DNA from 3 places in the Pseudactinotalea sp. HY158 genome. Region 2 is predicted to be linked to each of the others. Evidence: predicted binding sites of a transcription regulator. Region 2 holds the regulator's gene; each other region holds the start of a gene.
The links. The regulator HrcA, encoded in region 2, represses chaperone genes, less so after heat shock. The targets are predictions, from matches to a motif close to TTNGCACTCGNNNNNNNCGAGTGCNAA.
Positions count from the first base shown of each region.

Region 1: groL (chaperonin GroEL) is a predicted target of HrcA. The motif match lies at 6,077-6,103, and genes of this name have one in related genera.
Region 3: groES (co-chaperone GroES) is a predicted target of HrcA. The motif match lies at 6,612-6,638, and genes of this name have one in related genera.

Region 1 covers NZ_CP045920.1:510,870-518,741, forward strand. The annotation lists gene GCE65_RS02195 (NAD(P)/FAD-dependent oxidoreductase) at 1-329, shown strand, start outside; gene GCE65_RS02200 (hypothetical protein) at 906-1,514, shown strand; gene GCE65_RS02205 (hypothetical protein) at 1,667-2,752, shown strand; gene GCE65_RS02210 (ATP-binding cassette domain-containing protein) at 2,749-3,363, shown strand; gene GCE65_RS02215 (hypothetical protein) at 3,477-4,448, shown strand; gene GCE65_RS02220 (hypothetical protein) at 4,526-5,410, opposite strand; gene GCE65_RS02225 (hypothetical protein) at 5,395-5,904, opposite strand; gene groL (chaperonin GroEL) at 6,230-7,855, shown strand.
Region 2 covers NZ_CP045920.1:1,929,138-1,937,009, forward strand. The annotation lists gene GCE65_RS08540 (16S rRNA (uracil(1498)-N(3))-methyltransferase) at 1-754, opposite strand, end outside; gene dnaJ (molecular chaperone DnaJ) at 751-1,857, opposite strand; gene hrcA (heat-inducible transcriptional repressor HrcA) at 1,904-2,920, opposite strand; gene GCE65_RS08555 (DUF3097 family protein) at 3,080-3,931, shown strand; gene GCE65_RS08560 (hypothetical protein) at 4,055-5,125, opposite strand; gene GCE65_RS08565 (coproporphyrinogen-III oxidase family protein) at 5,398-6,609, opposite strand; gene lepA (translation elongation factor 4) at 6,606-7,872, opposite strand, start outside.
Region 3 covers NZ_CP045920.1:3,054,750-3,062,621, forward strand. The annotation lists gene GCE65_RS13345 (glycine--tRNA ligase) at 1-1,350, opposite strand, end outside; gene GCE65_RS13350 (PLP-dependent cysteine synthase family protein) at 1,420-2,490, opposite strand; gene GCE65_RS13355 (GuaB3 family IMP dehydrogenase-related protein) at 2,500-3,624, opposite strand; gene guaB (IMP dehydrogenase) at 3,791-5,290, opposite strand; gene GCE65_RS13365 (hypothetical protein) at 5,420-6,100, shown strand; gene groES (co-chaperone GroES) at 6,168-6,464, opposite strand; gene GCE65_RS13375 (DsbA family protein) at 6,692-7,348, shown strand; gene GCE65_RS13380 (hypothetical protein) at 7,345-7,506, shown strand; gene GCE65_RS13385 (SAM-dependent methyltransferase) at 7,511-7,872, shown strand, end outside.

The DNA.
Region 1 (7,872 bases), 1.4 Mb from region 2:
TCACCCGCCGACTCGAGCAGTTCGCGCCGGGGTTCCGCGACGTCGTGGTGGCCTCCCGGTGCATCCCCGCCGCCCGGATGCACGAGCACAACGCGAACTACATCGGCGGGGACATCGCCGCCGGGGCGATCGACATCGCCGCGATGGTCGCCCGGCCCACACCGTGGCTCAACCCCTATTCCGGGGCGATCCCCGGTGTCTACCTGTGCTCCTCCTCGACCCCGCCGGCGCCGGGCGTGCACGGCATGAACGGCTGGCACGCGGCCCGACGGGCGCTGTCGCAGCGGTTCGGGATCCGGCGGATGCCGAGCCTGGCGCCGGGCAGCTGAGCGGCCTCAGGCGGGGACGACCTCGCTGTTCCGTCAGGGGACTTTCGCACTGTAGCCTCGGTGCCCACGCCTGCCGCCGAGCCGTGGTCACCGACCGTGGCGTCATGGCTCGACCAATACCCCCACGAGTCGGCGACATCGAGGCTAGCCTGAAGCGGCATGGGCAGTAGATCTGCTACCTATCAACGATGAGAGGAAGTATCGCCATGTACGACACCCTCGGTGACAGGGCCGGAGCCACCCTCCTCAGCGGCTGCGTGCGGTCCTGGCAGCCGTCGTCCTGATGCTGACGCTGGGCGTTACTCTGAATGCTCCGAGCGCAGCGGCCTTCGGTACCTGGAATGCTACGCGAAGTTGTGGCGTCAACGAGGTCCACAGTGGACGGGTCGGCGGAGTGTCTCAGGCGACGACGCGCCGCGTGAGTGGATCGTGTGCGGGGCCACTCATGGCCGGTCTGCGTCACCGCTCTGGTCTTGGGTTGCCGACAAGTATCCAGTGGAGCACGGGCGACTCGAGCTACGTCTCTCGTATCATGACCGACACAACGACGTCCGGGTACCACAAGGGCTGCCCCACGTGCAATACCACGACGACGTGAAGCGATGCGCGTGTGTCGGCCTGGCCATTGCCGCGATCGGGCTGCTCCTCGGCTGCTCCTCCGTTCAAGGGGGACAAGTGGCCGAGGAGCGCTTCGACGCGCTCCTCGCTGAGGCCGAAGCGAGCGGTGCGGGTGAGGCGCAGTTGGCGGCGATGAGCGATGGTGCCGTCACGACAGCCGAGTACGAGGATGCTCTCGACCGCTACTTTCAGTGCACGGCTCTTCATGGAATTGAGCACAGCGATCCTGTTCTCAATCCGGTCAATAATCTCATTTACACGTTCACTGAGACGTCATGGGTCTACGGGGATGAAGAATTAGCTGAACTGACGTTGGATTGCAGAGTTCGGGAACTCGTGTACCTGGAGTTGGGGTATCGGTACAGCGAGCCGGCATCGATGGATGAGGCGCTGCTCGATGGTGCGCGAGAGTGCCTGCAAAAGTCCGGGTGGGAGTTCACGGGCGATGAGCGGAATTTCGATGATCTGGTCGCAGTTGGAGGCGAAGGCTCCCAGGACGGGGTTACGGACTGCCTGGTTCCCGTCTGGCTCAAGTTCTATCCAGGGGAGTCGCTCTCCGTTCCGTGAGTCGGGGCAAGTCCGTGTGCGACAACAGTTCGAAGCTACCGGCACCCGGTCGCGCGGGCCCAGCCGGACAGTTGACGGCCCATCCATGTGGTGCCATCGGCCGGTATGGTCAGGGGATATTGACGGCCTGACGGCGGGAGGTTGACCAGTCGATGGAGAAGTCGGATTCTCGAGTCGGTCGGACCGTCTTTCTGGCTGCCTTGGTGGTGTGGCTGCTGGCCCCGGTCGTGTTGATCGCGGTGGTGCAGGCACATCAACAACGGGTGGTGCTTGTACAGACACCGGAGGTGTTGGCGCCGGTGACGGCGAGCGTTGAGTCCGCCGGCGCGGTCGAGATCGCGATCGACTGGGGCAGGCAGGTGCGCCTGATCGCTCCCGGCTGGTCCGGGACGGTGGAGCAGGTACACGTCGAGCCCGGCGACCGGATCGAGGATGGGTCGCCTGTGATCACGATCGATGGAATCGAGCGGCGGGCGGCATTGACTCCGCGTCCGTTCACCCGTCCGCTGTCGATCGGCGATCGTGGCGCGGATGTCCGGATGCTGCATGAATGGCTGGCCGAGTCCGGGTACCCGGGTGCTGAGGGAGAGGTGTTCACTGCCGGGACGATGGAGCGTGTCCGGGCGCTGGCCGCCGACATCGGTGCGAAGCGGCCGGCGGCCTTCGACTGGACGTGGTTGGTCTATCTGCCGGAGGAGTTCACTGTCGGGTCGGTGGAGGCGCTGGTCGCTGCGCCGGCGCCCGCTGCTGGTGAGGCGGTCGTGCTCGGTGCCGCTGCAATCAAGGACACCCTGATCGTGGAGCCGGGCAGCGTGCCTGAGCGTCAGGCGGGCGAGGAGAATGTGGCGCAGACCGCCTTTGAACAGATCCCGGCCGATGCGGTGGTCACGGTGCCTGTGGGGGCCGAACTGCGCGTGCGGGACGAGCCGGTCGTGGTCGGCGAGGACGGTCGGCGACTCGAGAATCCGGATGTGCTGGAGCGGGTCCCCTCGGGCGCGGCGTCGGTGCCCGCTGTTTTGGTATACAGAGATGACGAGGCACTCATGCTGCCCTCGGCGGCGGTCTGGGTCGGCGCAGGGGCCGACACATGCGTGTTGCGGGTCGAAGGTGACGAGCGGGTGACGGTCTCGGTTACTGTCGCTTCGGGAGCCAATGGGCAGGCACTGGTGACGGGAGATCTGAGCGTTGGAGATCGGGTGGTGCTGGCGCCGCCTGCCGCAGCGAGGGGGTCCTGTTGAGCAGTGCGCTGGTGCGGCTGAGGCAGGTGACCAAGTCCTTCGGTAGCCGTCAGGTGCTGACCGGCCTCGATCTGGAGATCCGGCCGGCCCACTCGGTCGCCTTGCTGGGGCCTTCCGGGGCAGGCAAGTCGACGCTGCTATCGATCATCGCCGGTCTCTTGGCTCCTGATGGTGGCTCGATCGAGAGAGCGCCCGGGGTGGAGACGGTCTGGATCGTTCAGAATGCACCGATGTTGAACCGGCGCTCGGCGTTGGAGAACATCATGGTCGGCGCCTTGTCCTTGGGCGCGGCGGAGGGGGTGGCGCGGTCCAAGGCGAGGGAGGCAATGCAGCGGCTCGGCCTGTCCGACCTGGCTCGCACGCGTGGGCACCGACTCTCCGGCGGTGAACGGCAGCGGGTGGCGGTCGCGCGTGGCCTGCTCGCCGGGGCGAATCTCTTGCTGGTGGATGAACCGACGGCCTCGCTCGACGCCGACTCCAGAGAACTGGTGCTGCGGGCTATCCATGGGGCCGTGGCGGCCTCGTGTGCCGCTGTAGTGGCTACACACGATGACGAGGTGGCCCGCTCCTGCGATGAACAGATCCGGCTCAGGGATGGACGAGTGACGTGAGCCGTGACGGCGCCCGCGGCGCACGGTGGCGTACTCGCCAGGTCGTCCGCGAGGCCGTGTGGGACCTGTGCGCGGCACGAGTCCAGAGCGGCATCGTGGCTACGACCGCCTTGGTGACCGCAGCGGTCATGGTCTTCGTCGCCGCTCTCACTCTGGCCGGCATCGCCGCACGTGAGGATGTCGCCTACTGGAACGGCCGGGACGTGCTGGAGGTGGTGTTCAATGAGGGGCGTTGGGATGTGGCTCGGTGCGAGCAGTTGAACGCGGTGACCGGAGTCGCCTCGGCCGGGGCGGTGCTGGATGGTCGAAACATCATGATCGGCACCGAACCGGCGAGTCGGTATTCGATCGAACGAGTGACGCCTGGATACCTGCACGTCGTGTTCCCGGACCTGGAGTTTCACGGGGAACCAGGCCTAGTCGCCGGGCCCCTCGTGGCCGAGCGCTTCGGGCTCGTCCGTGGCGGTGATATCGCCGTACGCGAGGCCACTGGCCTTCCTCGGGTGCTCCCGGTCAGCGCCGTGGCTCATCCGTCGGCGCGTGCCGACGGGCAGGCACGCCGTCTGTTCGAGGTGATGCCTGCTACCGGGGTGGCCGCCGGCTGCCTGGTGTCCCCCGAACACGGGGCTACGGCACAAGTGCAGGCATTGCTCACGGATTGGTGGCCCGCACCGGCACGGGCCATCACGTTCCCAGTCGAGGACACCGGCTCTGGCCGAACCCCGCAGCAAGAGCTCGGCTCCTCCTGGGCACACCTCGGTTGGCTTGCCACAGTGCCCGTGCTCGCGATCTTCCTGGTGCTCGCGTGGTCGAGGCGTTCTGAGATCGCCCTCTATCGGTTGCACCGGCTCACCCGCGCCCAGGCTCTCCTCATGCACGCCGTCACGGTCCTGTTCGTAGTGTTGCTGCCGTGGCAGGCAGGCACCGCGGTGGGGCTTGCGGCCTTCATCCTGGCGGACGGGGGCACTCTGCTCACCCCCGTATTGATACCTGTGCTGGCGCAGTCGCTCATCATGTTGGCCCTCGGCCCGCCATTGGCCTGGCTGCTCACCGCTCGCACCCTGGCCGCGATCCGCGGCGCCTGAGGATACGATCGGCGATCGGCCCACCCTCTCCGGGGCGCGGTGTGCCGGAAGAATTCTAGGGCCGGGCGAGACGTCCTCTAAGCCGGGGCGACCTCGCTGCGGCGCCCGATGCGCCGACGCAGCCAGGCCGGGATCCGCTCGAGCGGAAGGAACGCCGCCCAGCACACGACCGTGGGCAGGAAGTGGATCCCCAGCGCGAGGTACGTGGCCAGGTGGAACAGCACGAACGTGGCCACGAGCGCGTAGAGCCACTTGCCCCGCAGGAACAGCACGACCGGGGAACAGAACTCGAGGAGGAGCAGCGCCCACTGCCCCACGATGAGCAGCCACGGGAAGTCGAGGGTCCAGCGGATGAGGTCCGATCCGCGGCGCATGATCGCCCAGACGAACACGGCCCCGTTCGCCCACACCCACGGTGTGCCCGAGCGGGTCCACTTGCTGATCGCCGATCCGAAGTAGGTGAGGATCGTGAACACCTGCACGACGCGCAGCACCCAGCCGACGCGCTCGCTCGAGCCGGTGTCGCCGAAGCGGGCCACCCCGACCGTGGGCAGCACGAGCACCGCGACCATGAGCGCCATGTGATCGTGGCTCACGTAGGAGAAGCCCTGCGAGTTGAGCATCCAGAGCCAGAACCCCAGGCCGGCGACCCAGCCGGCGGCGCGCTGGAAGGCGCCGATCGCCGCGCAGACCGAGGCGAGTGTCACGACCCAGAAGAGCACCTGACCGCCCGTGACGCCGAGCGTCGGCAGCTGCAGGATCCGGGCCACGAGCGTGGGCTGGTACAGCTCCGGAACGTAGCCGTGCGGCACGACGTCCGTCGCGACGTAGAGCATGTCGAAGATGAGGAAGAGGTAGACGAGGGTGCGCAGCACAGCCACCCGTGCGAGCGGCATCGGCTTGAACCACCAGCCGCTCACGGCCGAGCCGGCTCGGGCGAGGGCGCTCATCCGGCGTGCCATTCCACGAGGATCTCCACGGTGGGTTCGCCGTCGGCCTCGCCGTCCCGCAACTGCTGGGTCGAACGCTTGAGGTAGAGCACCTCGGGCAGTGGCCTGCCCGGGTTGAGCTGCGCGTAGGAGCGGGCGAAGACGCCGAGCAGCTCCGGATCGTCGATGAAGCGCTGCAACTGGCCCTCGACCTCGGCCCGCCCGGTCCCGACCACGTGCTCACTCAGAGCGACGTGGCGATCCTCGGCGTCGGGGAAGTCGGCGCGCAGGGTGACCGAGCGGACGGTGCCGTCGAGATCGCGCGGCGTGGCGTACTGCGACAGCGAGCCGAGTGGGAACCAGTCGTTCGTGTCCACGATCTGCCCGGCGGTGAGCACCGCGAGGGCGGCGAACGTAGCCGTGAGCCGCCACGCCTTCGAGAAGGGTCGCAGCGGTCGGGAGGCACGGTCGGGCGGAGGGGCGTCGTTGCCGGAGTCCTGCGACTCGGTCGTCGGCGGCGTACTCATATCTCGTAATGCTCTCACGGGCCCCCGAGGTTACAGCCGTGGGGGCGCGGCATCGGCGAGTCGGCGGCGGGCGGATGGGCCCGGGGCCCAGGACGCGGGGCCGCGCATGAGCCGGATCACAACCCGGCCGGTGTCGCCTTGCACTCTCGGGCCTTGAGTGCCAATAATGGGCTTAGCACTCTCGCCATGAGAGTGACAGTCGCACATCTGGCCAGTAGGGCGAGGCGGATCCGAGGCGCGGGACGTGACCGCGGTGAGGGACCGTCGTCCGTCGCGGGCGTTCTGCCGGCCGTTCAATGCCAGTACCGGAGGATCAAAACCCGACATGGCCAAGATCATTGCCTTCGATGAGGAGGCCCGCCGCGGTATGGAGCGTGGACTGAACGTCCTCGCCGACACCGTGAAGGTCACCCTCGGCCCCAAGGGCCGCAACGTGGTTCTCGAGAAGAAGTGGGGCGCCCCCACGATCACCAACGATGGTGTGTCCATCGCCAAGGAGATCGAACTCGAAGAGCCGTTCGAGAAGATCGGTGCCGAGCTCGTCAAGGAGGTCGCCAAGAAGACGGACGACGTCGCGGGCGACGGCACCACCACCGCCACCGTGCTCGCCCAGGCGCTCGTGCGTGAAGGACTGCGCAACGTGGCCGCCGGTGCGAACCCGGTCGCGCTCAAGCGCGGTATCGAGAAGGCCGTCGAGGCCGTGACCGAGAGGCTCTTCGCGCAGGCCAAGGAGGTCGAGACCAAGGAGCAGATCGCCGCCACCGCCGCGATCTCCGCCGGCGACGACCAGATCGGTCAGCTCATCGCCGAAGCCCTCGACAAGGTCGGCAAGGAGGGCGTCGTCACCGTCGAGGAGTCGAACGCCCTGGGCCTCGAGCTCGAACTGACGGAGGGTATGCGCTTCGACAAGGGCTACCTGTCCGCCTACTTCGTCACCGACGCCGAGCGTCAGGAAGCCGTGCTCGAGGACGCCTACGTGCTCCTCGTCGAGGGCAAGATCTCGAACGTCAAGGACATGCTCCCGCTGCTCGAGAAGGTCATGCAGTCGGGCAAGTCGCTGTTCATCATCGCCGAGGACGTCGAGGGCGAAGCCCTGGCCACCCTCGTCGTGAACAAGATCCGCGGCCTGTTCAAGTCCGTGGCCGTCAAGGCCCCGGGCTTCGGCGACCGCCGCAAGGCCATGCTGCAGGACATCGCGATCCTCACCGGCGGCCAGGTCATCTCCGAGACCGTCGGTCTCAAGCTGGAGAACGCCGACCTGTCGCTGCTGGGCACGGCCCGCAAGGTCGTCGTGACCAAGGACGAGACCACGATCGTCGAGGGTGCGGGCGACGCCGAGCAGATCGCCGGCCGGGTCTCGCAGATCCGCGCCGAGATCGACAACTCGGACTCGGACTACGACCGCGAGAAGCTCCAGGAGCGCCTCGCGAAGCTGGCCGGCGGCGTGGCCGTCATCAAGGCCGGTGCCGCGACCGAGGTCGAGCTCAAGGAGCGCAAGCACCGCATCGAGGATGCCGTGCGCAACGCGAAGGCCGCCGTGGAGGAGGGCATCGTCGCCGGTGGTGGCGTGGCGCTCATCCAGGCGTCCAAGGAGGCCTTCGAGGTGCTCGAGCTCGACGGTGACGAGGCGACCGGCGCGAACATCGTTCGCGTCGCCGTCGACGCGCCGCTCAAGCAGATCGCGGTGAACGCCGGCCTCGAGGGCGGCGTCGTCGTGGAGAAGGTGCGTCACCTCGAGCCCAACCACGGCCTCAACGCCGCGACCGGTGTGTACGAGGACCTCCTCGCCGCCGGCGTGAACGACCCGGTCAAGGTGACCCGTTCCGCTCTGCAGAACGCCGCCTCGATCGCGGCCATGTTCCTCACCACCGAGGCCATTGTGGCCGACAAGCCGGAGCCGGCCCCGGCCGCCGGCGGTGGCGAGCCCGACATGGGTGGCATGGGCTTCTAGTCCAGCCGCAGCAGCGC
Region 2 (7,872 bases):
GAGCGGCCGGGCCGGCCGTCGAGGTGCGCAGCACATGGGGCCCGAGGAGGGTCGCCGTGCCGCCCGCGCCGGACCAGCGGGCCAGTTCCGCCTCGCTCAGTCCGCCCTCCGGGCCCACGACCACGACGACGGGCCGGTCCGCGGGCCCCGCGTCGCGCCCGCTCCCGAGAGCCATCGCCGTCAGGGGGGCCTCGGCGCTCTCGTGGAGCACGAGGATCCGGGCCCCGGCGGCGATCGCGGGTCCAAGTGGCCCGCCGACCCCGAGGATCCCGGGGCCCGCCGCGAAGCCGAGCATCCGCGGGAAGCGGGCCCGCCGGGACTGCTTGGCGGCGGCGACCAGGATCGACTCCCAGCGATGGACGCCCTTGGCCACCTTCGGGCCGTCCCAGCGGGCGACGGAGCGCTCGGCCTGCCACGCCACGACGGCGTCGACCCCGAGTTCGGTCGCGGCCTCGATGGCCGCCTCGTCGCGGCCGCCCTTGCCGAGGGCCTGCACGAGGATGAGCTCGGGGGACGGCGCCGGCTCGAGCACGCGGTCCTCGACGCCCAGCGTGAGCGACGGCGGGTTCGCGCCTACGGCGGTGGCGCGGCCGCGCAGACGGGTGCCTGCGCCGTCCACGATCTCGATCGCCTCCCCCACGCGGATCCGCCGCACGGCGACCGCGTGGCGCGCCTCGGGCCCGGTGAGTTCGAACGTGTCGCCCACCCGGGCGGCCGCCGGCAGGTCGGCGGCGAAGAACACGGGATCGGTCATCGGCTCGCGAAGGTGTCCTTGAGTCGCTGGAACACGGAGTTCTTCGTGGCCGCCACGCGGGCCTCGGGGCGCTCCTCGCCGCGGAGCACGGCGAGTTGACGCAGCAGCTCCTCCTCCTCGTCGGAGAGCCTGGTGGGCACCTCCACCTCGAGGTGGACGTTGAGGTCGCCGCGGCCCGTGCGGTTGAGGTGGCCCACCCCGAGACCCTTGAGGGTGAGCACCTGGCCGGGTTGGCTGCCGGGCGCGATGTCGACGTCGTGGATACCGTCGAGGGTCTCGAGGGTGACGACCGTGCCCAGGGCCGCGGCGGTCACGGGCAGCTCGACCGTGCAGTGCAGGTCGTCGCCACGGCGGGTGAACGTCTCGTGGCGCTGCTCGCGCACCTCGACGTACAGGTCGCCGGCGGGTCCCCCGCCCGGGCCCACCTCCGCCTTCCCGGTGAGCTTGATCCGGGTGCCGGTGTCGACGCCGGCCGGGATGTTGACCGAGATGGTCCGACGCGCCCGGACCCGGCCCTCGCCGGAGCATTCGGCGCACGGCTCGGAGATGATCGTGCCGAAGCCGCCGCAGTCGGAACACGGGGCGTTGGTCATGATGTTGCCGAAGAACGAGCGGGCCACGCGCTGCACGGAGCCGCGTCCGTGGCACGTGGGGCAGGTGGTCGGGCTGGTGCCGGGGCGGGTGCACGTGCCGTGGCACGCCTCGCACATGACGGCCGTGTCGACCTCGAGCTCCTTCGTCACGCCGAACGTGGCGTCCGCGAGCGAGATCGAGACCCGCACGAGCGCGTCCTGGCCCCGCCGGGACCGGGAGACCGGCCCGCGTTGGGTCGCCCCGCCCGCGGCGGCGGCGAAGAAGTCGAACATGTCGGAGAACCCGAAGCCGGCGCCGCTGCCGCCCTGGCTGCCGCCGACGTCGTACATCTGCCGCTTCTCCGGGTTGGAGAGCACCTCATGCGCCTCGGTGATCTGCTTGAACCGCTCCTCCGACTCCGGCCCGGCGATGTCCGGGTGGTGCTGGCGGGCCAGCTTCCGGTAGGCGCGCTTGATCTCCTCCGTGGTCGCTTCGCGGGAGACACCGAGGATCTCGTAATAGTCGCTCACTGGTTACTTTCTGGTGGTGGACGAGTTGAACTGGTCAGACCGCAGGTCAGGAGAGGGTCTTGGACAGGTATCTGGCCACCGCGTGCACGGCGGCCATCGTGGTCGGGTAGTCCATACGGGTCGGGCCGATCACGCCGAGCTGACCGAGCACGCCGGCGTCGGTGCTCGAGTACCGCCCCGCGACCACGGAGGTCTCGAGGAGGGCCTCGTCGTGGGTCTCCGAGCCGATGCGCACGGCGATCGAGGGCTCGGAGGCCATGTCCGACAGGAGCCGCAGCATGACGACCTGTTCCTCGAGTGCCTCGAGCACGGGCGAGATGGTGCGGGAGAAGTCGACGTTCGTGCGGGCCAGGTGGGCCGTGCCCGCCATGACGATGCGCTCCTCGATCTCGTCGGAGATCACCTCGAGCACCGCGGTGACGACGCCGGCGGCGGTCGGCTGGTCCTGCGCGGGGAAGGAGGCCGCGATCTGGTGCAGGGCGGTGGCGAGTTCGGGCATCCTGCGCCCGGCGCCGGCCGCGTTGATCCGCGCCCGCAGTTCGGCCAGGAGCTCCTCGGTGAGCGGCTCGTCCGCCTCGATCGTGCGTTGTTCGACCTGGCCGTTGTCGCTGATGATCACCATGAGGATGCGGGTGCTGCTCGCCGGGAGGAGCTCGACATGCCGCAGCGCCGAGCGTCGCAGCGACGGGTACCGCACGACCGCGACCTGCTGGGTGAGCTGGGCGAGCAGGCGGACGGTGCGCTCGAGGGCGTCGTCCAGGTCGACCGCTCCCTGCATGAGGGCACCGATGGCGCGGCGCTCGGCGGCCGAGAGCGGCTTGATCTCGTCGAGCCGGTCGACGAAGAGGCGGTAGCCGGCGTCCGTGGGGATCCGGCCGGCGGAGGTGTGCGGCTGGGTGATGAGCCCGGCCTCCTCGAGCAGCGCCATGTCGTTGCGGATCGTCGCGGGTGACACGCCGAGGTTGTGCCGTTCGACGAGGCTGCGCGAGCCGACCGGTTCGCGGGTGTGCACGTAGTCCTGCACGATCGCGCGAAGCACGTCGATATGCCGTTCCCGAGTCATCGCGCGCCTCCGTTCCTCGTGCTCTGGCCGTTGCCGTGACCGCCATTCGATCCCTGGGGTGGCACTCACGGTACCTGAGTGCCAATTCTACGCCGCGCAATCGCCGGGTCGCCATCGCGCCTCCCACACCGGCCGACCCGTTGTGCGTAACCTCACGCCGTGACCGATCGATACGGGCGGGATGTGCTCTCGCGTGATCCCCATCATTCCAAGCGACCGACGACGACCGATATTCCCGCCCGGACGGGGCTCGTGGTCGAGGACGTGACCTCCGGCTGGGTGGGCGCGGTGGTCCGGGTGGAGAAGTCCGGGGGTGCGCACGTGGTCGTCCTCGAGGACCGGCGGGGCGTGACCCGCACGTTCCCGCTCGGCGCGGGCTTCTGGGTCGAGGGCCGGCCCGTTCGGCTCGTACCCCCGGTGCGTCCGGCCGCCCCCGCCGCCCCGGCCCGCACGGCGAGCGGCTCGGTGGCCGTGCGCGGCGCTCGTGCCCGGACCGCGCGAGCGTCCAGGATCTGGGTGGAGGGCCGCCACGACGCGGAGCTCATCGAGAAGGTCTGGGGCGAGGACCTCCGGATCGAGGGGGTCGTGGTCGAGATGCTCGACGGTGTCGATCACCTGGCCGCCGAACTCGCCGCGTTCTCCCCCGGCCCGCGGCGCCGGGTCGGGGTGCTCGTGGACCACCTCGTGCCGGGCAGCAAGGAGTCGCGGATCGCGGCCGAGGTGTGCGCGCGCCATCCGGGCGTGCTCGTGCTCGGGCACCCGTATGTGGACGTGTGGCAGGCGGTGCGGCCGGAGCGGGTGGGCCTGGCCGCCTGGCCCGACATCCCACGGGGCATCGACATCAAGGTGGGCTCGCTGCGGGCACTCGGCTGGGAGGCGGGCAGCCAGGCGGACATCGCCCGCGGCTGGAAGCGGATCCTCGGCCGGGTGCGGGACTTCCGGGACCTCGAGCCGAGCCTGCTCGGGCGGGTCGAGGAGCTCGTCGACTTCGTCACCGCGGTGCCCGAGTAGCCGGCCGAGCACCTGGGTCACCTCGACCCGACCAGACCGCGTTCGAAGGACCCGGCCCCGCGAGAGCAGCTCGACCCCGGCCGATGCCCGGCCGGGGTCGAGTGCTGCATGGGTGGCGGGCGGTCAGCCGTGGTTCGGGGCCACCGACTGCTGCGACGGGCCCGTGAGCCAGCGGTAGAAGACCGTGCCGGCCAGCAGCGACACCGGGCCGGCGACGAGCATGCCCACGCCGCACGCGAGCATTCCGATGAAGGTCACGACGTAGGCGAGCACGAGAATGAGGATGGTCTGGCCGACGTTCTTCGAGGCGAGGTCGACACTCGCCTTGATCGCCTCGATCGTGCCCATGCCGCGATCGATCACGAAGTAGAGGGCGAAGAAGGTGAAGAAGGCGGCGATGAGCGGGAGGATGAACGTGAAGGAGAGCACCCCGTTGACCACGCCGAGCAGCAGCGCGAGCAGGAGCACGTGCACCGGGTTCCGGAACACGAAGAAGTCCCCGAACGAGGCCCGGCCGGTGTCGACGATCCGCAGCGCGCCGTGGAGGAAGGCGGCGCCGGCGAGGACGGTGGCGACCACCAGGAGGAGGCTGAGCACGATGATCCCGCCGATGCCGACGGCGAAGAGACCGGTGAAGGCCCCACCGCTGCTGTCGACGCTCAGGCTGCTGCCCGCGCCGGCGAAGAGGGTCGTGACGGCGAGCATCCCGACCACGTAGACGATGATGATCCCGATCGCCCACACGAGGATCGCACCGACGAGAACGCCCCAGTTCTTGGTGAACAGGTTCCAGCCGCGACCGAACGCGTCGGTCGCCTGCGGCCCCGTGGCCTGCTGCCCCTGGTACTGCGGCGCGGCCGGGAATCCGCCCGCGGGGCCCTGCTGATACGGCTGACCCTGCTGATACGGCTGGCCCTGCTGATACGGCTGGCCCTGCGGCTGATCCTGCGGGGCGCCATACGGCTGGCCCTGCGGCTGATCCTGCGGGGCGCCATACGGCTGGCCCTGCTGATAGGGCTGACCCTGCGGCTGGCCCTGCGGGGCGCCATACGGCTGACCCTGCGGCTGCTGCCACTGGCCCTGCTGATACGGCTGGCCCTGCTGATACGGCTGACCCTGCTGATACGGCTGACCCGGCTGGCCCTGCTGGTACGGGTCCTGGGGTGACCCCGGGGGCGGCGGGAACTGGCTCATGACTCTCCTTGCTGGGGAACCGATCGTCGCTCCTGTGGGAGTACACGAATCGGATGACGGTTGCGAACGCTAGCGAGGAAGCCGCACTCGTTCAATGCACGACCGCCGCGATTCCCCCACGGATTCTCCCACTCCCATGGGTACCTCTGCCCTCACCGGCCCCTCATCGGCCACTCGCCGGCAATCACCGCCGGCGCTGCCGAACGCGGGATTCCGTGCAGGTGAACGCCGATCCACTCCGCACTGTCCCGCGTTCGGCGCCCCGGCGGCCGTCAGGCGACGAGGCGACCCACGACCGCGTCGGCGAGCAGGCGTCCACGCCGGGTGAGACGTGCCACACCGCCGGCCGCAGCCGCGCCGTCGATGAGGCCCTGCTCGGCGAGGGCGGGCAGGCGGTCCTCGAGACCCGGTCCCACTCCCAGCCCCTCGACCAGCCGAATCCCGAGCAGGATCCGTTCGTCCTCCTGCTGGGTGGCGTCGAGGGTCTCCGACTCGGCGATCGGCAACCGCCCCTCCCGGATCCGCTGCGCGTAGGGGCGGGGATGCTTGACGTTCCAGAAGCGCGTGTCGCCGAGGTGGGAGTGCGCGCCCGGCCCGATCCCCCACCACTCCTCGTTACGCCAATACGCGAGGTTGTGCCGGCACCGGTGGTCGGCGGCGGTGTCGGCCGGCAGCCCGCCCGATCCACCCGATCCACCCGTTCCATCCGGGCGGGCCCAGTTGGAGATCTCGTACCAGCCGTAGCCCGCGGCGGCGAAGGCCTCGTCGGCGAGCTCGTACTTCGTGGCCTGGTCGTCCGGGTCGGGCATCGGGAGCTGTCCGCGTCGCACCTGGGCCGCCATCTTCGTGCCCGGCTCGATCGTGAGCGCGTAGGCCGAGATGTGGTCGGGCTCGAGCGCGATCGCGGCCTCGACGCTCGTGCGCCACTGCTCGACGCTCTCCCCCGGCGCGCCGTAGATGAGGTCGACGCTCACCGCGAGCCCGGCCGCACGCGCCCACTCGACCACGAGCGGCAGCCGCTCCGGATCGTGCGTGCGATCGAGCGTGGCGAGCACCGCGGGCACCGCGGACTGCATGCCGAAGGAGACCCGGGTGAACCCGGCGGCGGCCAGGTCCGCCAGCTCGGCCGGGCCGACCGAGTCCGGATTCGCCTCCGTGGTCACCTCGGCCCCGGGAGCGAGCCCCCAGGTCTCGTCGATGCCGGCCAGCAGCAGCCGCAGGTCGCCCACGGGGAGCAGCGTGGGCGTGCCACCCCCGAAGAAGACGGTCGTGACGCCGTCCACACGCCGCCCGCGCCGAACCAGTTCGGCCGCCGCCAGTCGCATCTCCCCGAGCGCGGTCTCGGCATACTCGTCGCGGGAGGCGCCGCCGCCGAGCTCGGTCGCGGTGTAGGTGTTGAAGTCGCAGTACCCGCAGCGCACCGCGCAGAACGGCACGTGCACGTAGACGCCGAACCGATCGGATCGCTCCGGGGCCGCCGTCATGACTTCTTCGAGTCCGATCCCGAGCCGTCGGAGGTGAGGGCGGCGATGAAGGCCTCCTGCGGCACCTCGACGGTCCCGATGTTCTTCATGCGCTTCTTCCCCTCCTTCTGCTTCTCGAGCAGCTTGCGCTTGCGGGAGATGTCGCCGCCGTAGCACTTGGCGAGCACGTCCTTGCGAATGGCGCGGATCGTCTCCCGGGCGATGATGCGCGAGCCGATCGCGGCCTGGATGGGCACCTCGAACTGCTGGCGCGGGATGAGCCCGCGCAGCTTCGTGGTCATGTCGACCCCGTAGGCGTAGGCCTTGTCCTTGTGCACGATCGCGCTGAACGCGTCCACCTGCTCGCCCTGCAGGAGGATGTCCACCTTGACCAGGTCGGCCTCGGCGTGGCCGGACTCGGCGTAGTCGAGGGAGGCGTATCCGCGGGTGCGGGACTTGAGCTGGTCGAAGAAGTCGAAGATGATCTCGGCGAGCGGCAGGTGGTAGCGCAGTTCGACCCGGTCCGAGGAGAGGTAGTCCATCCCCTGCATGACCCCGCGGCGCCCCTGGCACAGCTCCATGACCTGGCCCACGAAGTCGCTCGGGGTGAGGATCGTGGCCTTGACCATCGGCTCGGAGACCGAGGCGAGTTTCCCGGCCGGGAACTCGCTCGGGTTCGTGACCACGACCTCGGTGCCGTCCTCCATCGTCACGTCGTACACGACGTTCGGGGCGGTCGAGATGAGCTCGAGGTTGAATTCGCGCTCGAGCCGCTCCCGCACGATCTCGAGGTGGAGCAGACCGAGGAAGCCGCATCGGAACCCGAAGCCGAGGGCCACGGAGGTCTCCGGCTCGTAGGTGAGGGCGGCGTCGTTGAGGCGCAGCTTGTCGAGTGCGTCGCGCAGCACCGGGTAGTCGGAGCCGTCGATCGGGTAGAGCCCGGAGAACACCATCGGCTGCGGGTCGCGGTAGCCGGCGAGCACGTCGGCGGCCGGCTTCGCGGCGTTCGTCACGGTGTCGCCGACGCGGGAGAGGCGCACGTCCTTCACGCCCGTGATGAGGTAGCCGACCTCGCCCACGCTCAGGCCCTTCGTGGGCCGCGGCTCCGGGGCGGAGACCCCGATCTCGAGCAGTTCGTGGTTGGTCTTCGTGCTCATCATCACGACCTTCTCCCGCGGGGAGAGCGTGCCGTCGATCACGCGGACATAGGTGACCACGCCCCGGTAGGAGTCGTAGACGGAGTCGAAGATCATCGCGCGGGAGGGGGCGTCCGGATTCCCCTGC
Region 3 (7,872 bases), 1.1 Mb from region 2:
CACGCTGCGGCCGGGCCGGCTGCGGCGCACGACGACGTGCTCCGTGCCGCCGAAGTCCGCCCGCTCGAGCTCCTCCGCCTCGACCCCCTGCCCGCGGGCGAACCCGAGGGCGGGCTTGGTCGGGTTGCCATCCGCGTCGTAGGCGGCGCTCACCTTCGGACCCTTGCGCAGCTCGTCGGCGTCCGGCTCGTAGGAGGCGACGGCGGCGACCCGGGCCACGATCCGCCGCGGAGTGCCCGCCACGACGATCGGCCCGTGCTCGAGCCGGGAGGCCGCAAGCCTGCTCGTCAGCCCCTCGCGCACCTGCTCGATCGCCTGGTCGAGCACGTGCGGCGGCAGTTCCTCGACGCCGATCTCGATCGCCAGCAGCTCCGGGGCCGCGCCCCGCAGGGCCTCGCTACGGGAGGCGAGCTCATCGCCGTCCATCGGCTCGCCGGCGGCCGGCGGCATGACGGAATCGTTGCGCAGCCCGGGCGCCGCGCCGTCCAGGAGCGGGAAGCCTAGCTCCTCGCGGCGGGCGACCCACAGCGCGGACACCTCACGCGCGAGCCGGCGCATCGTCGAGAACGCCTGCGCCCGCTCGGTGGTCGAGATCGCGCCGCGCGAGTCGAGCACGTTGAACGCGTGCGAGCTCTTGAGCACGTACGTGTGCGCGGGCACGGGCAGGCGCGCCTCGATCATCCGCTCCGCCTCACCGATATAGCGGGCGAAGAGCTCCTGGTTCGTGGCCACGTCCGCGTCGTCGAGGTAGTAGCGGGACATCTCGTACTCGCCCTGGGCGAAGATCTCGCCGTAGCTCACGCCCTCGGCGTAGACCATGTCCTTGAAGTGCGTGACCCCCTGCAGGGCCATCATGATCCGCTCGACGCCGTAGGTGATCTCCACCGACACCGGGTCGAGGTTCTGCCCGCCGACCTGCTGGAAGTACGTGAACTGGGTGATCTCGAGCCCGTCGAGCCACACCTCCCAGCCGAGCCCCCACGCGCCGATCGCCGGCTGCGCCCAGTTGTCCTCGACGAAGCGCACGTCGTGGGCGTCGACGTCGATCCCGAGCGCCCGCAGCGAGTCGAGGTAGAGCTCCTGCGGGTTGCCCGGGTCCGGCTTGAGGATCACCTGGAACTGGGTGTGCTGCTGGAGCCGGTTCGGGTTCTGGCCGTAGCGGGCGTCGTCGGGGCGCACGCTCGGCTCGACGTAGGCCACGTGCCACGGCTCGGGCCCGAGCACGCGCAGGATCGTCGCGGGGTTCATCGTGCCCGCACCGACCTCCGTGTTGAACGGCTGGGTCACGAGGCAGCCACGATCGGTCCAGAATTGTTGCAGCGTCAGCAGGGCGTCTTGAACGGTGAGCACCCTGCTAGGGTACCGAGCCGCGCGGGCGGTTCGGTTCAACCGCCTGTTCAGAGTATGGACGGCGCCCGCTCACCCGCGCGCGGGTGTCGCGAACTCGCTCAGCCGGCCCGTGTACGGGGCCAGGTCGATGCCCTGGGAGGCGACCCAGGCGTCGTCGTAATAGGTGTCGAGGTAGCGGTCGCCGGCGTCACAGATGATCGCCACCACGCTCCCCCTCTCCTCGGCCGCGCGCATCGCGGTGATCTTCTCCAGCGCCGCCCACAGCGCGGTGCCGGTGGAGCCGCCGACCGGCTGGCCGAGCTGGACCGAGAGGAAGCGCATCGCGGCGATGCTCGCCCCGTCCGGCACGCGCACGACCGAGTCCACGAGCTCGGGGATGAAGGAGGCCTCGACGCGGGGCCGGCCGATCCCCTCGATCCGGGAGCCGGTCGCCGTGGTCGTGAGGTCGCCGGTCTCCCAGGCGCAGGCGTAGGCCGAGCCCTCGGGGTCGGCGACGCACACCGCGGTGTCGTAGCCCGCGAGCCGCAGGTAGCGCCCGAAGGTCGCCGACGTGCCGCCGGTGCCGGCGCCGATGCTCACCCACCGGGGCACCGGGTGGCGCTCCTTGCTCAGCTGGTCGAGCACGCCGGCGGCGATGTTCAGCGGGCCGGTCCAGTCCGAGGCGCGTTCGGCGTAGGTGAACTGGTCGAGGTAGAGCCCGCCGGTCTCGAGCGCGAGGCGTTCGGACTCGGCATAGATCGTTCTCGGGTCGTCCACGAGGTGGCAGGTGCCGCCGTAGGCGACGATCCGATCGATCTTCGCCCGGCTCGTGCCCCGGGGCATGACGGCCACGAACGGCAGTCCGAGCAGCTGGGCGAAATACGCCTCGCTCACGGCGGTCGACCCGCTCGAGGCCTCGATGACCCGCCGGCCCGGCTCGAGTCGGCCGTTGCACAGGGCGTACATGAACAGGGCCCGGGCGAGGCGGTGCTTGAGGCTGCCGGTGGGCTGTTTCGACTCGTCCTTGAGGTAGAGGTCGATCCCCCAGTCCACGGGCAGCGGGAACTGCAGCAGCGGCGTCTCGCCGCACCGGGTGGCCTCGGCGTCGAGCCGGCTCAGCGCCCAGGTGGTCCAGGTGCGCCGATCGGCGACGGTACTCACGGCCACGGGTCAGCGGGGCGTGTAGGGGGAGACCACGACCTCGACCCGCTGGAACTCCTTGAGGTCGGAGTAGCCGGTCGTGGCCATCGCGCGGCGCAGCGCCCCGATGAGGTTGACCGTGCCCTGGGCCTGACCGCCGGGACCGAGCAGGATCTGCTCGAGGGTGCCGACCGTGCCCACGTGCACGCGCTCCCCGCGCGGCAGGGTCGGGTGGTGCGCCTCGCTGCCCCAGTGCCAGCCGCGGCCGGGGGCCTCCTCGGCACGGGCGAGCGCCGCCCCGAGCATGACGGCGTCCGCCCCGCACGCGACCGCCTTGACGAGGTCGCCGGAGCGGCCGACGCCGCCGTCGGCGATGATGTGCACGTACCGGCCGCCGGACTCGTCGAGGTAGTCGCGCCGGGCCGCGGCCACATCGGCCACGGCCGAGGCCATCGGGGCGTGGATGCCGAGCGAGAGGCGCGTCGTGTGCGCTGCGCCGCCGCCGAAGCCGACGAGCACGCCCGCCGCGCCGGTGCGCATGAGGTGGAGCGCGGCCGTGTAGGTGGCCGCCCCGCCGACGATCACGGGCACGTCGAGCTCGTAGATGAACCGCTTGAGGTTGAGGGGCTCGGCGTGGGAGGAGACGTGCTCGGCGGACACGGTCGTGCCGCGGATGACGAACAGGTCCACGCCCGCGCTCACCACGGTGCGCCAGTGCTCCTGGGTGCGCTGCGGGCTCAGGGCGCCGGCCACGGTGACGCCGGCCGCACGGATCTCGGAGAGCCGGCTCGTGATGAGCTCGGGGATGATCGGGGCCGCGTACAGCTCCTGCATCCGGGCGGTGGCCGCCTCGGGGGTGAGTTCGGCGATCTCGGCGAGCACGGGCTCGGGATCCTCGTAGCGGGTCCACAGCCCCTCGAGGTCGAGCACGCCGATGCCGCCGAGCTTGCCGAGCGTGATCGCGGTGGCCGGGCTCATGACCGAGTCCATCGGGGCGGCCATGACCGGGATATCCATGTAATAGGCGTCGATCTGCCAGCCGACGGAGACCTCCTCCGGGTCGCGCGTGCGCCGGGAGGGCACCACCGCGATGTCGTCGAAGGAGTAGGCGCGGCGTCCCCGCTTGCCTCGGCCGATCTCGATCTCGTTGCTCACGGGCATCAGGCTACCGGGGATCGGGAATCGTCGAGTCCCGTTGCGCTCGCCTGCGCGCATGTGAGACGACACAGGTCGCCGAGGTCCCGACACGGACCGAACGGTGGCTTAGGCCCCTGATTCGACCGGTCCGGGGGCCAGATCCACCGTTCGACGGCGGCGGCGCCTACCGGCTCGCGTAGTTCGGGGCCTCGGAGATCATCTGCACGTCGTGGGGGTGGGACTCCTTGAGCCCGGCGGCGGTGATCCGCACGAACTTGCCGCGCTCCTGCAGATCCGGGATCGTGCGGGCGCCGACGTAGAACATCGACTGGTGCAGCCCGCCCACGAGCTGGTGCACGACCTGGGAGAGGGAGCCCTTCGCGGCCACACGGCCCTCGATGCCCTCGGTGATGATCTCGTCGTCGTTCAGATCGCCCTGGAAGTAGCGGTCCTTGGAGAAGGAGCGCCGATCCCCGCGGGACTGCATCGCGCCGAGGGAGGCCATGCCGCGGTACTGCTTGAACTGCTTGCCGTTGACGTACACGAGGTCGCCCGGGGACTCGTCGCAGCCGGCGATGAGCCCGCCGACCATGACCGTGCTCGCCCCGGCGACCAGCGCCTTGGCGATGTCACCCGAATACTGGAGTCCGCCGTCCGCAATCACGGGCACCCCGGCCGGGCGGGCGGCGAGGGCGGCCTCGTACACGGCCGTCACCTGCGGCACGCCGACGCCGGCGACCACGCGGGTGGTGCAGATCGAGCCCGGCCCGACGCCGACCTTGACGGCGTCCACGCCCGCGTCGACCATCGCCTGCGAGCCCGCGCGGGTGGCGACGTTTCCGCCGACGACCTGCACGTGCCTCGTGGCCGGGTCGGACTTGAGCCGGCGCACCATGTCGAGCATGAGCCGGGCGTGGCCGTTCGCGGTGTCGACGATGATGACGTCGACCTCCGCCTCGACGAGCGCGCTCACCCGGTCCCAGGCGTCGCCGAAGAAGCCGACGGCGGCCCCGACCATGAGCCGGCCCTCGGAGTCCTTGGTCGCGAGCGGGTACTGCTCGGACTTGACGAAGTCCTTGACCGTGATGAGCCCGCGCAGGGTGCCCGCGTCGTCGACGAGGGGGAGCTTCTCCACCTTGTGCTTGGCGAGGATCGCGGCGGCGTCGTCCTGCTCGATGCCCACGTGGCCCGTGATGAGCGGCATCGCCGTCATCGTCTCGCGCACGGTGAGGCGGGCGTAGTCGCCGCGGGGCACGAACCGCAGGTCGCGGTTGGTGATGATGCCGAGCAGCACGCCCGCGTCGTCGACCACCGGCAGCCCGGAGACCCGGTAGAGGCCGCACAGCTCGTCGAGTTCGGCGAGCGTCGCCTCGGGCCCGACCGTGACCGGGGAGGTGATCATGCCCGACTCGGAGCGCTTGACCACGTCGACCTGGGCGGCCTGATCGGCGATCGGCAGGTTGCGGTGCAGGATACCGATGCCGCCCTGGCGGGCCATCGCAATCGCCATCCGCGACTCGGTCACGGTGTCCATCGCGGCCGACAGCAGCGGCACGGCCACGTCGATCTCGCGGGTGAGGCGGCTCGTGGTGTCCGCCTCGCTCGGGATGACGTCCGTCTCCCCCGGCAGCAGCAGCACGTCGTCGTAGGTCAGTCCAACAAATGCGAAGGGATCGGCAGTCACGTTCGCCAGTGTAACCGTGGGGTCGTCAGCGCCGGGACGACGCCCGCCCGCCTCCCGCTCCCCTGGACCAGTCGGCCCGTTCCCGCCTACCGTGGAGGGCCCATGCACCCCACGTCCTGGAGGCGACCGATGCCCGGACACGATGGTCACCGGACCCCCGAGCAGGCGAGGCGGCGCCGGCAGGTGACGGTGAGCGTCATCGTCGTGGTGCTCGCCGCGGCCGCGGCCGCCTACCTCTCGTTCCAGTCGACCCGATCGCCCCAGTCCGCCTTCGCGTCCTGGACGCCGCAGCCGGAGCCGGTCCTGTCACAGGACGCGCTCGCGGCGGCACACGAGTGCGCGGCCGGGGGCGACCGGGGCGGCGTCACGCCGTCGTCGATCCCGATCGCCGAGCAACGCGGCTCCGTCCTGTTCCTGCTCGTCGAGTACCCCGCTGGCCTCGACCTGTGCCTCGGCCCCGAGGGGGAGGTCCTGGCCGCGGGCGGATTCAGCCGCGACGCGCCGCCGGCCTCCCTCGAGCCCCGGGAGGTCGCCACCCTCGTCCTGCACACCGGCGGCACCGGCGAGGACACCCTGACGACCCTCGTCGGCCGGGTCGGGGAGAAGGTCACCGGGATCGAGATCCATGAGCGCGGCCCGGACCTGGACCCCGACGCCCTCGACGAGCCCCCGGAGACGATCAACGCGACCGTCGAGCACGGCTTCTACGCCGCCTGGTGGCCGGGCGTCACACCCGACGATGCGACGATCGACCTCACCGTGCACATGTCGGACGGCGCCGTCGCCGAGGTGACCGCCTTCTCCCCCTGAGGTCTCCGGCCAACGGCGAAGGACCCCGGCCGAGCGGCCGGGGTCCTTCGTGATGCCGTGGTGCGAGTTACTTCTCGACGACCGCGAGCACGTCGCGCGCCGAGAGGATGAGGTACTCCTCACCCGCGTACTTGACCTCGGTGCCGCCGTACTTGGAGTAGATGACGACGTCGCCGACGGCAACGTCCACCGGGATCCGGTTGCCGTTGTCGTCCACGCGGCCGGGACCGGTCGCGACGACCTCGCCCTCCTGCGGCTTTTCCTTGGCGGTGTCCGGGATAACCAATCCGGACGCAGTGGTCTGCTCGGCCTCGAGCGTCTTGATGACGATCCGGTCTTCGAGCGGCTTGATGGAGACCGACACTGCGGACCTCCCCTTCGCATTCAAGAAACTGAACAGGACAGTAGGGCAACGCCGGATGCGTCACCCGCCGTCGCGGGGGTCGAGCAACGCTGGAGGCGTGACCTGCGTGACTTCTCGCGAAGTCCCACTGCTCAATTTAGACAGTTCTTAGCACTCGGTCAAGGCGAGTGCTAAGACGGTCTCGGAGCGGCCGGAATAGGCGCCCCCGCCCCGAGGTTGACGAGCACATGAGCCACCCCATCACGGTCGACATCTGGTCGGACATCGCCTGCCCCTGGTGCTATATCGGCAAGCGTCGGTTCGAGAAGGCTCTCGCCACGTTCGGCTCGGCCCCCGACGCCCCGACTGTGAACGTGACCTACCACTCCTTCGAGCTCTCCCCGGACACCCCGGTCGACTTCGAGGGCTCCGAGGTCGACTTCCTCGCCGCGCACAAGGGCCTGCCGGCCGCGCAGGTCGAGGAGATGCTCGCCCAGATGACCGAGCTCGCGGCCACCGAGGGTCTCGTGTACGACTTCGCCTCGCTCCGGCACACGAACACGCTGCTCGCCCACGAGCTGCTCCACTTCGCGAAGGAGCACGACCTGCAGGCCGAGTGCACGGAGCGGCTCCTGCGCGCCTATTTCACCGAGGGGCGCCACCTCGGTGAGGCCGCCGAGCTCGCCGACCTCGCCGCCGAGATCGGCCTCGACCGCGCCGAGGCGCTCGCCGCGCTGACCGATCACCGCCACCGCGCCGCCGTGCAGGCCGATATCGCCCAGGCGCGCGCCTTCCGCATCTCCGGCGTGCCGTTCTACGTCATCGACGGCCGCTACGGGGTCTCCGGGGCGCAGCGCCCCGACGTGTTCGTCTCGGCCCTGCGCCAGGCGGCCGAGGAGTCGTGAGCGAGTTCACGATGATCGGCGCCGACGAGGGCGCGGCCTGCGTCGGCGGCGCATGCGCGCTGCCGGGCGAGGCCGCACTCCCTCCCGATGAGAACGGCGAGAAGCCTACGGACGACGCCCGGGCGCCGTCCGTAGGTTCGACCCCCTGGCAGGATTGACCCCGTGGACACCCGCGGACTCGACCTCCTGCTGACCCCGGACGGGTGGGCCTTCCTGGGCGGCCTGCCCCCGTACGACGAGGCGCAGGCGCTCCAGCTCGGCTCGGCGCTGCGCGCCCAGGGGATGGACGCCGACCTCGTGGCGGCCGCCCTGACCCAGTCGCGGCTGCGGGCCAAGGCCGCGGCGAAGTTCGGGGAGTTCGCCGGGTCCATGCTCTTCACCCCCGACGGCCTCGAACAGGCGACGCGGCTGGAGATCGCGGCCCGCCACGCCCGGCGGTTCGCGCGGGCCGAGATGTCCCGGGTGGGCGACCTCGGCTGCGGCATCGGCGGCGACGCGCTCGCGCTGGCGGCGCTGGGGCTCGG